Regions from separate parts of the Furfurilactobacillus sp. WILCCON 0119 genome, predicted to be linked through region 2. Evidence: predicted binding sites of a transcription regulator. Region 2 holds the regulator's gene; each other region holds the start of a gene.

Region 1 (3,268 bases), on a different contig from region 2:
GTAAGCCAATGAGTTAGCTTCCGAAAGGGCCCGATCCGTTGGGTGGGCCGTGAAGTCCGTTTCCAGAGCAGGGCGGCCCAGATCTGTGATCATCAGGGTCCCAGAAGTGTTAACAAACGGTTTATTGGAACCGATGAGGGCGTCCCCAATCGCCTTAATGGCTGCCTGGTCCTGTTTAACAGCTTCGTCATAATGATTGAAGTCGTTGGTAAACCCAAGATGAATGACACCATCGCTAGCCGAAGCTTGTTGCGCAAGCACGTCATGGTCGGTCAATGTCCCGGAGACCGGGGTTGCACCAAGACTGGTGAGAATGGCCGCCGAACGGTCTGAGCGAGCAAGACCAACAACGTCATAATTTTTTTCAACTAAATCTTTAACAACAGTTTGGCCAATAAAGCCGGAACCACCAGTAATAAAAATTTTCATGAGAATGCCTCTTTTGAGTTCAAAATGTAATTAGCGATAATATTATCGCTTATAAAATCTGTTAGCTATCATAACCGATAACTCTATCGGTGTCAACAATTGACATTTTAAACCGGTCTCGGTAACATGAGAACCTATGAAGAAGAAAGATGAACAAAAATATCAAGCAATTTTAAATGCGGCAGCGACACTCATCATTGATGGGAGTGTTGGCGACGTCTCAACAACAAAGATTGCCCGTGCAGCGGGGATTTCTCAGTCCAGTTTGTACGTTTATTTTACGAGCCGGGAACAGTTATTGACGGCGTTATACATTCGCGAATTAACCAATTTATATCAGGGCGACTTGGCGTTAGATGTAAGCGACCTAACGTTTGCAGCAACCCTGCGGCTGTATCTGCAACAGTTGTTCGACTATGCGGTGGCTCATCCCGGAAGCATAACCGTGATCCAAAAGCTAAAGGAAACGATGCGTCAGGAAACGGTGGACGCCCCGAAAGTTCGGGCAATCGTGGCAACGAGCCGGGTTCAACAATTATTGGCAGCCGGAATCGCTAACCACGATCTTCGGCAAGTGGATCTGTCCTTGCACCGTAACATCATTTTTTCAACGGTAAAACTTCATGTGGATAACCTCAATCAGGGTGTTTATTCGCGGGCAAGCATGCCGTTTAGCACTGTGTGTGACATGATCATGGCGGCGGTGTTAGCGAAATAACGAACGAACCAAAATAAGCGATCCGTTACTGGCATGATGTCGGTAACGGATCGCTTATTTTGGTGATGAAATTAAAGACCCTCAATCAAGCGGGGCAGACCAACGACCTAGTTGAGGCCTATCTAAAGCGATTTTGATGAACGAAAAAAAACACTGCCCGGATTTAACCGGGCAGTGTTTTTCGCATTACTTCATTTCGCTGGAGTTTTGCATAATGTGGTCGATCAAACCGTAATCGAGGGCCTGTTGAGCGGTCATGTAGTTATCCCGTTCAGTGTCCCGGTTAATGGTTTCAATGTCTTGGCCAGTCTTTTCAGCCAGCAATTCATTGATCATCTTCCGTGTCTTCAGAATTTCTTCTGCGACAATTTCGATTTCAGTTTGTTGCCCTTGAGCACCACCAGAAGGTTGGTGAATCAAGATTTCTGAGTGAGGTAAGGCAAAACGTTTGCCCTTCGCACCAGAAGTGGCAAGGATGGAAGCCATGGAAGCAGCCATCCCCATGACGATCGTTTGCACGTCGGACTTCACAAAGTTCATCGTGTCGTAGATTGCCATCCCAGAAGTGATCACACCACCTGGGGAGTTGATGTACATGTAGATATCTTTGTCAGAATCCTGGGCGTCTAAGAACAAAAGTTGGGCGATGATGGCGTTTGCCATGTCGTCTTCAATTGGTCCAGATACCATAATGATCCGGTCTTTTAACAGTCGTGAGTAAATGTCATAGGCGCGTTCACCGCGGCTGGACTGTTCGATAACAGTTGGAATTAAAGCCATGAGAGAGGCCTCCTTGTATTTTGCGTTGTGGATTAGCACTTATAATGGTCCTCTGCTAATCAACGTAATTGTAGTTTAACCCAAAGGTCAAAAAAGGTCAAACAAAATCCCGGCTTTTGTGCGCAATTTTTTCGTGAACATGTGGTAGCCTTAGAGGTACAAGAGTTGAGGGGGAAAACGGAATGAAGAAAAAGTGGCTAACGTGGCCGATATTCGTGGAATTAACGGAAATTTACACCGCACCATTAAACATTGTGTGGTTTATTTTGGGGGCGGCAATTGCGCAATCGCGGTATGGTATTGTCAATTGGGTGAACGTCTTATTGTGTTTAGTGGATGTTTTCATTTTTGACTTAGCTGTCAACGTGTCGGATAACTATTATGATTACGTTCATGCGGCCGATCGAGAAGGGTATGCGGCGCACACCAACCCACTTGGGCGGTTGCAATTGCCGTTACGAGGTGTCTGGTGGTTAGCTGCCAGTTTGTACGCCTTGTCAGCGGTTCCTGGCTTGTTCTTAATTATGCGGACGGGGTGGCCGATTCTCGTCTTTGGACTAATTGGTTATGCCATCGGAATTTTTTACACGGCCGGACCGAAACCGTTAAACGCCATGCCAATTTGTGAGGCAGTTGTGGCGTTATCCATTTCGTATTTGATTCAATTAGTCTGTGTCTACGTTAGTATTTATGGTCATCAACCGTTTACCATCGGGATGGTTGGAACCACGTTTACATTATGCTTACCGTTGACCCTGATCTTCTTCATGGTCCAACTGTCTAACAATACAGCGGATCTGGAAGAAGACATTAAGAACCATCGGCACACACTGGCCTACTTTATTGGGCGAAAACGGGCGGTTGCCCTGATGAAAGTGCTACTGGTTGTTGGGTCATTGTGGCCACTGGTCAACTTCTTTGCCGGAATCGCGCCGTGGCCCACGTTACTGAGTGTCCTGTTGCTGCCAGTAATGTGGCGGGGCATTCAGCCGTTCTTTGCTGTTCAGGATAAACAAAAAACGTACGGGGCAGTGCTGAAGAGCACCGCGTTGTTCTTTGTGGGGTACACCGTATTATTTGCCCTTGGCGTCTGGTTGTAAAAAATGTTTGACATCAATGACAAAAACTGGTATTTTTCTAATTAATATTTAATCAGGTGTTTTCATCCCGAGTAGCGGATGGTCTGGGTGTCAGGAAGTCGGTGGGTGCTGCGAACCGATCAGGGCCATTTTTGCGAACTACTTGAAGACGTTAATGAACGGGCACCACCGGACCGTTATCCCGGTGAGAGTGAGTGTTTTTGGTGCGGGAATTTTCTAAGCCGGACACTAAGCTGGGTGG
Region 2 (3,268 bases):
TGTCCGGACGTTATCGGTTCAACTTGGTGAGCAACTGAATGTTCCCGCAGTGATGAGTGATTTGACCCGGATCAAAAGTGGGGGCTTCACATTATCACAAGCGTTAACGTTAGAGGCGGTAGAACAAGCAGTGGCTGACGAAACAATTAACGCCAAGCTTCTTCCAATCGAATACGCGTTGGCCCATTACCCGATGGTTGATTTAACGCCAGATCAATGGCAGTTAGTCACAAATGGGGGGTGGCTTGAACCCGCTGTGTTAGGCGATGCTGATGTTGTCGCCGTTCGATTTGGCGGTCAGGTTAAAGCGTTGTACCAACGCTCTGCCGACGGTAAAGCGGCAAAACCGTTGAAGATGTTTTCTAATCATCTATAATCAATGAAAAGAATGTTTCCATAAAGGTGGCAAAAAACAGTGCAAGTCATTTATTTACGACAACCCTATCAGCAGGCACAAATTCCCGACACGCCGGTCGTGTTAGCCATGGGCTTTTTTGATGGTGTTCACCTCGGTCATCAAACGGTCATTAACCGGGCGCGAAAGTTGGCCGATGAACGGGGAGTGAAGTTAGCGGTGCTGACATATACGCACCAACCAGCATTGGTCTATCAAAATAATCCCGAGGTGTTTCGGTACCTGTCCCGGTTCGACCGGAAGCTAGCGTTACTGAAGCAACTGGGTGTCGACATCGTCTACGGGGTCAGTTTCACATCGCAACTGTCTGCGCTACAGCCACAAACGTTTGTGGACGACTACATGGTCGGGTTGCACGCCGTGGCCGTTGTGGCTGGGTTTGACCATACGTACGGCAAGGTTGACGTTGCCAGCATGAAGCAGCTCCCCGCGTATGCGAACGGGCGGTTTGACGTTGTGGAAGTTGGCCAAGTGTCCGTGAAGGATGCAAAGGACAGTTCGACCCGGATTCGGCAGGCCATTGATGACGGCGACGTGGCCGACGCAAATCAACTGTTGGGGTACACGTACCAAACAACCGGGATCGTCGTTCATGGCGAGGCGCGTGGTCGGACACTCGGTTATCCAACGGCAAACATCGATCCCGTGGTGACTGAACGGCTCCCAGGCATCGGCATTTATGCGGTGTGGCTTAAATTAGGCGACGTGTGGTACCCAGGCATGGCGTCAATTGGTCGCAATGAGACGTTTGGTGACCACCGGCCCGTGACGATCGAAATCAATCTGCTGGACTTTGATCAACAGATCTATGGGGAAGAAGTGGTGGTCGCCTGGGGAAGCCATCTCCGTGATCAGGTGAAGTTTTCAGGGGTCGACGACCTCGTTGCACAATTAGATCAGGATGCATTGGCGACCAGAGCATTCATGGCTGATCACGCCAAACCTCTTGAAACAATTGGTGATTAGGGACGTTCGCTTTTAAGGGCCGGCTTAGGACATTCCTGTCGTAAGCCGGCTTTTCTTATAGGCAAACGGCTGATTAATTTTTCCAATAAAAAAGTCAAATTGAATTATGAATTTGTTTGACTTTCTTTGACCAAGTTGTTATATTAGTAACTGTTCTTAGCACTCAAATAGCGTAAGTGCTAAAAGGGGTGAATAAGACGATAACAGATCGACAAAAAATGGTATTACAAGCAATTGTCCGTGCATATACGGAGACTGGGGCTGCGGTTGGTTCAAAGGCCTTGGCAACGTGGCTACCGATCCACGTGAGTTCTGCCACCATTCGTAATGATATGGCGGCGTTAGAAGAAGCGGGTTACGTGCAAAAGGAACATACGTCCTCTGGGCGGGTGCCATCCTTAGCAGGCTACCGCTATTACGTGGATCACTTGGTCAATGACAATGTGGTGGATCATACAGACATTCAGCTGATTCAAAATGAGTTGAGTGGCTCATTTTCAAAGATTGATGAAATCGTTGAAGAATCCGCTAACCTGTTGTCAAAATTAACGTCGTACACGGCGTTTACGTTGCGGCCTGAACAGGCTGATGCCCGTTTAAGCGGGTTTCGGTTGGTACCACTAGGTAACCGGCAGGTCATGGCCATTTTGGTCATGGATAGCGGTGATGTGGCGAACCAGACGTTTGTCCTGCCACGTGACATGGACAGTGACCAGCTTGAGGCGGTCGTCCGGTTGATCAATGATCAACTGGTTGGCTTGCCATTAACGCAGGTTATGGAGAAATTACGGGTTGAGATTCCAGCCCAGGTGAGTCAGTACATGCAAACGCCAAACGGATTTTTGAATCTCTTTGGGCAAGTGCTGGATAAAGCTGCGGCTGACCGTTACTTTGTTGGCGGTCGACTGAACCTTCTGAATTTCTCGACGAATCATGACCTTCATGACTTCAAGTCGTTGTACCAACTCTTTGATACAACGGATGACATCGCAAGCGTACTGAGTCCACCAGACAGTCAGGTTCAAGTCCAGATTGGTGACGAGATCACGAATGACTTGTTGAAAGATTATAGTTTGGTGACCGGCACGTACGATGTTGGGGCTCATGGTCGTGGCATGATTGCTGTGCTTGGCCCAACCCGGATGCCGTATTCGCGGATGATCGGGTTGGTCGGGGCGTTTCGTGAGGAACTTGCCGCCAAGCTTTTAGATTATTATCGACACCTTGATGAGGATTAAGTGCATTGAGGATGATCACAAATGAAATGAATGGAGGTGGCAAATTTGTCTCATAAAGATGACAGTCAAACTGCTGAACAAGCAGAAAGTGCATCAGACACGACAACATCACAGGCCACGGACCCAACTGCAAAGGACATCAAAAAAAAGCCAGAAGCAGCCGTGGAACAAGATGAAATTGCTGAGTTAACGGCTCAAGTTGCCGCGATGGAAGATAAGTACCTACGGGCACAAGCGGAAATCGCCAACATTCAGCAACGTAACCAAAAGGAAACGGCCCAGTTGATGAAGTATGATGGTCAACAACTGGCCCATGATATTGTCCCTGAATTGGACAATCTTGAACGGGCGCTACAAACGCCGGCTGAAGATGAAGCAGCTAAACAGTTGCAACATGGGGTTCAGATGGTTTACGATCATTTGCAAGCAGCGTTAGCACAAAACAACGTGACGGAAATTGAATCGTTGAACAAGCCGTTTGACCCAACCCTTCACCAGGCAGTGCAAACTGTCCCAGTAGAAGCGGGTCAAACGCCTGAAACGGTTGTGACGGTGTTGCAAAAGGGCTACATGCTAAAGGATCGTGTGTTACGGCCGGCCATGGTCGTCGTTGCACAATAATTAGATTAAATAATAAGGAAGTTTATAA
Region 3 (3,268 bases), on a different contig from region 2:
GTTAACGAAATCTTCAAGGGCGTTGATTTGGGTCTGCTGCTTATCGTACGCCCGTTGTTCAGTGGTGAGCCGTGTTGCCTTCTGGCTTAAATAAGCTGAGTAGTTTCCTGTGTAATGGGTCAACGTGTGTTGGTTCATGTCGTAGACGGTGGTCACGACATGGTCAAGAAAGTACCGGTCATGTGAAACGACGAGGACGGCTCCCGGGTACGTTTTCAGGTAATCCTCTAGCCAACTTAGCGTTTGGATGTCCAAATGGTTTGTTGGTTCATCCAAAATCAGCAGGTCTGGGCGTTGAAGAAGGTGTTTGGCAAGTGCAAGCTGGGTCTTTTGCCCACCAGAAAAACTGGTGACGTTACGGTCGTACGTGTCTTCATCGAAATGAAAGGCATGGAGAACACCACGAATCGTGGCCTGATAGCCATAACCGTTATTTTCTGTGAAGTCGTGCTGCAACTGGTCGTAGTCGGTTAGTAAGTGGGTGTAATCTGTACTGGTATGATCAGCCGCGGGGTCGGCAATTTGGGCTTCGAGTTGATGCAACTGGGCTTCCTGACGCTGCTGCTGAGCAAAAACGGTGAGCATTTCGTCCCAGACGGTGTTGCTCGAGGTTAAGCCGGCGTCCTGGGGAAGGTAGCCGATGGTGGCGCCCTTTGAAGAGGAAATGGTCCCCTCATCAGGCTCCGTAATGCCAGCAATCATTTTCAGCAGGGTGGATTTTCCGGCACCATTCCGGCCCACCAAACCGACACGGTCGCGGTCGTTAATGGTCATTGAAACGTGTTGAAATAAAGTATCAGCGCCGAAACGTCGCGCAACTTGTTGCACCTGAAGCACTTGCATAAATTGAGGTCTCCTACATCATAAAAGTCTTTGTTCTATTTTAGCATGTTGTGGGGTGGGATTGCGAAAGGGACAAAAAGTTCGTGAAATGAACTAATGATTGGTGGATAAACGCGTGTAACCACTCGAGAAGTGGTCTAAAAATTAATCAGTAAAAGAAACGCCGGTTTAAGCCACTTTTGCGCATTGAAAAATGGTGAAATGCCCTTGTAATTTTGCGAAATACCCGAATGCTGATATGAAATATGCTTCACAATAAGGGGCCCTATGCTATAATTTACCTTACAACGAGTTTCACAAGGATAACCCGCAAAGTGCGGAAAGAAAAGGAGTGACTGCTGTGGCTGAACAACGAATTCCACGGGCAACGGCAAAACGGTTGCCAATTTATTATCGATACTTGAACATTCTCCTCAACGCAGATAAGATGCGCGTCTCATCAACAGAATTGTCAGAAGCAGTGAAGGTGGATTCCGCCACGATTCGGCGGGACTTTTCCTATTTTGGTGCACTAGGAAAACGGGGCTACGGCTATGACGTGCCTAAATTACTTGAATTCTTCAAACGAATCTTAAATCAGGATCAACTGACTAACGTTGCATTGATCGGGGTTGGGAACCTTGGGCATGCATTGCTCAACTTTAACTTCCACCAAAACAGTAACGTTCGGATCAGTGCCGCTTTTGATGTGAACGAAGCCATCATTAATACAGTTCAAAGTGGTGTGCCAATTTATCCACTGGATGAGATGGTACAACAGTTGCGGGATCAACAAATTGAAATTGCAATTGTGAGTGTGCCAGAAGACACAGCGCAAGACGTGACGAATCAAGTGGTTGAAGCTGGTGTTCAGGGAATTTTGAACTTTACGCCACGGCGGTTAACGGTTCCTGACAACATTCGGGTTCAAAACGTCGATTTAACAAACGAATTACAAACCTTGATTTACTTCATCGACCATTACGAAGGTGGCGACGATGGGGAAGAGGACGACGAATAAGCACGGTTTAACAACATTTGGACAATGAGCCAGATGTTTTTTTATTGTCAAAAAACATTTGGCTCACGTTGCCGTATGTCTTGGTGAATGGGGCGTCAGTGGCTTGGGAAAAAACTTTTTGACTAAGTTTGACCAAAACACTTGCATTCAGAAAGCGGCATGGTTATCATAGAGCATGTTGTTAGCACTTAACGTATAAGAGTGCTAAAAGCTCTGATTATAATAATGATATTGGAGGGAATCAACGTGTTAAAACCATTAGGAGATCGCGTTATTTTACAAGCTTCAGAAGAAGAAGAACAGACCATTGGTGGCATTGTCCTTGCAAGTAATGCACAGGAAAAGCCAACAACTGGGAAGGTTATCTCAGTTGGAACTGGCCGGATTTTGGACAACGGAACGACGGTTGCCCCACTTGTTAAAGCGGGCGACGTTGTGATGTTTGACAAATATGCGGGAACCCAAGTTTCAGATAACGGTAATGACTACCTGGTTCTCCATGAAAAAGACATCGTTGCGGTTGTTGAATAACAACGCAGCGTTAACAAACCGAAATAAGCATGTGTCAGCACACTAAAATACAGTTGAGGTGGCAGAAAAATGGCTAAAGATTTGAAGTTTTCAGAAGACGCCCGGAGCGCAATGCTCGCTGGGGTCGATAAATTAGCAAACACAGTAAAGACAACGCTTGGACCAAAGGGACGGAACGTCGTTTTGGAACAAACATACGGTTCACCAACCATCACAAATGATGGGGTAACGATTGCCAAGGCCGTTGAATTAAAGGATCATTTCGAAAACATGGGTGCTAAGTTGGTGGCAGAAGTTGCTTCCAAGACAAACGACATCGCCGGTGACGGAACAACGACCGCCACGGTGTTGACGCAATCCATCGTTAACGAAGGGATGAAGAACGTTACGGCGGGTGCAAACCCTGTTGGGATTCGCACCGGGATCGAAAAGGCAACCAACGCCGCCGTTGATGCCTTGCACAAGATGAGCCACGATGTGAAGACTAAGTCTGACATTGCTCAGATTGCGTCCATTTCAGCCGCTGATCCAGAAGTCGGGACGTTGATTGCCGACGCAATGGAAAAGGTTGGTAACGATGGTGTGATCACCATTGAAGAATCTAAGGGAATCGAAACAACGTCCGATGTTGTTGAAGGAATGCAGTTTGACCGTGGGTACATGAGTCAATACATGGTTACCGACAACGACAAGATGGAAGCTGACTTAGACAACCCATACATCCTGATTACCGACAAGAAGATTGCGAACATCCAAGACATCTTGCCATTATTGCAATCAGTTGTTGAACAGGGCCGTGCATTGTTGATCATCGCCGATGACATTACCGGTGAAGCACTCCCAACGTTGGTATTGAACAAGATGCGGGGAACATTCAACGTGGTTGCCGTTAAG

What was found. The regulator HrcA, encoded in region 2, represses chaperone genes, less so after heat shock. The targets are predictions, from matches to a motif close to TTAGCACTCNNNNNNNNNGAGTGCTAA.
Region 1: clpP (ATP-dependent Clp endopeptidase proteolytic subunit ClpP) is a predicted target of HrcA. The motif match lies at 1,960-1,986, and genes of this name have one in related genera.
Region 3: groES (co-chaperone GroES) is a predicted target of HrcA. The motif match lies at 2,025-2,051, and genes of this name have one in related genera.

What each region holds. Positions count from the first base shown of each region.
Region 1 covers NZ_JBPCCV010000002.1:219,985-223,252, reverse strand. The annotation lists gene ACRYI5_RS04630 (SDR family oxidoreductase) at 1-429, opposite strand, end outside; gene ACRYI5_RS04625 (TetR/AcrR family transcriptional regulator) at 566-1,147, shown strand; gene clpP (ATP-dependent Clp endopeptidase proteolytic subunit ClpP) at 1,334-1,927, opposite strand; gene ACRYI5_RS04615 (prenyltransferase) at 2,110-3,027, shown strand.
Region 2 covers NZ_JBPCCV010000001.1:586,125-589,392, reverse strand. The annotation lists gene truB (tRNA pseudouridine(55) synthase TruB) at 1-376, shown strand, start outside; gene ribF (riboflavin biosynthesis protein RibF) at 416-1,381, shown strand; gene hrcA (heat-inducible transcriptional repressor HrcA) at 1,570-2,619, shown strand; gene grpE (nucleotide exchange factor GrpE) at 2,665-3,240, shown strand; gene dnaK (molecular chaperone DnaK) at 3,265-3,268, shown strand, end outside.
Region 3 covers NZ_JBPCCV010000002.1:262,101-265,368, reverse strand. The annotation lists gene ACRYI5_RS04815 (ABC-F family ATP-binding cassette domain-containing protein) at 1-843, opposite strand, end outside; gene ACRYI5_RS04810 (redox-sensing transcriptional repressor Rex) at 1,184-1,843, shown strand; gene groES (co-chaperone GroES) at 2,090-2,374, shown strand; gene groL (chaperonin GroEL) at 2,444-3,268, shown strand, end outside.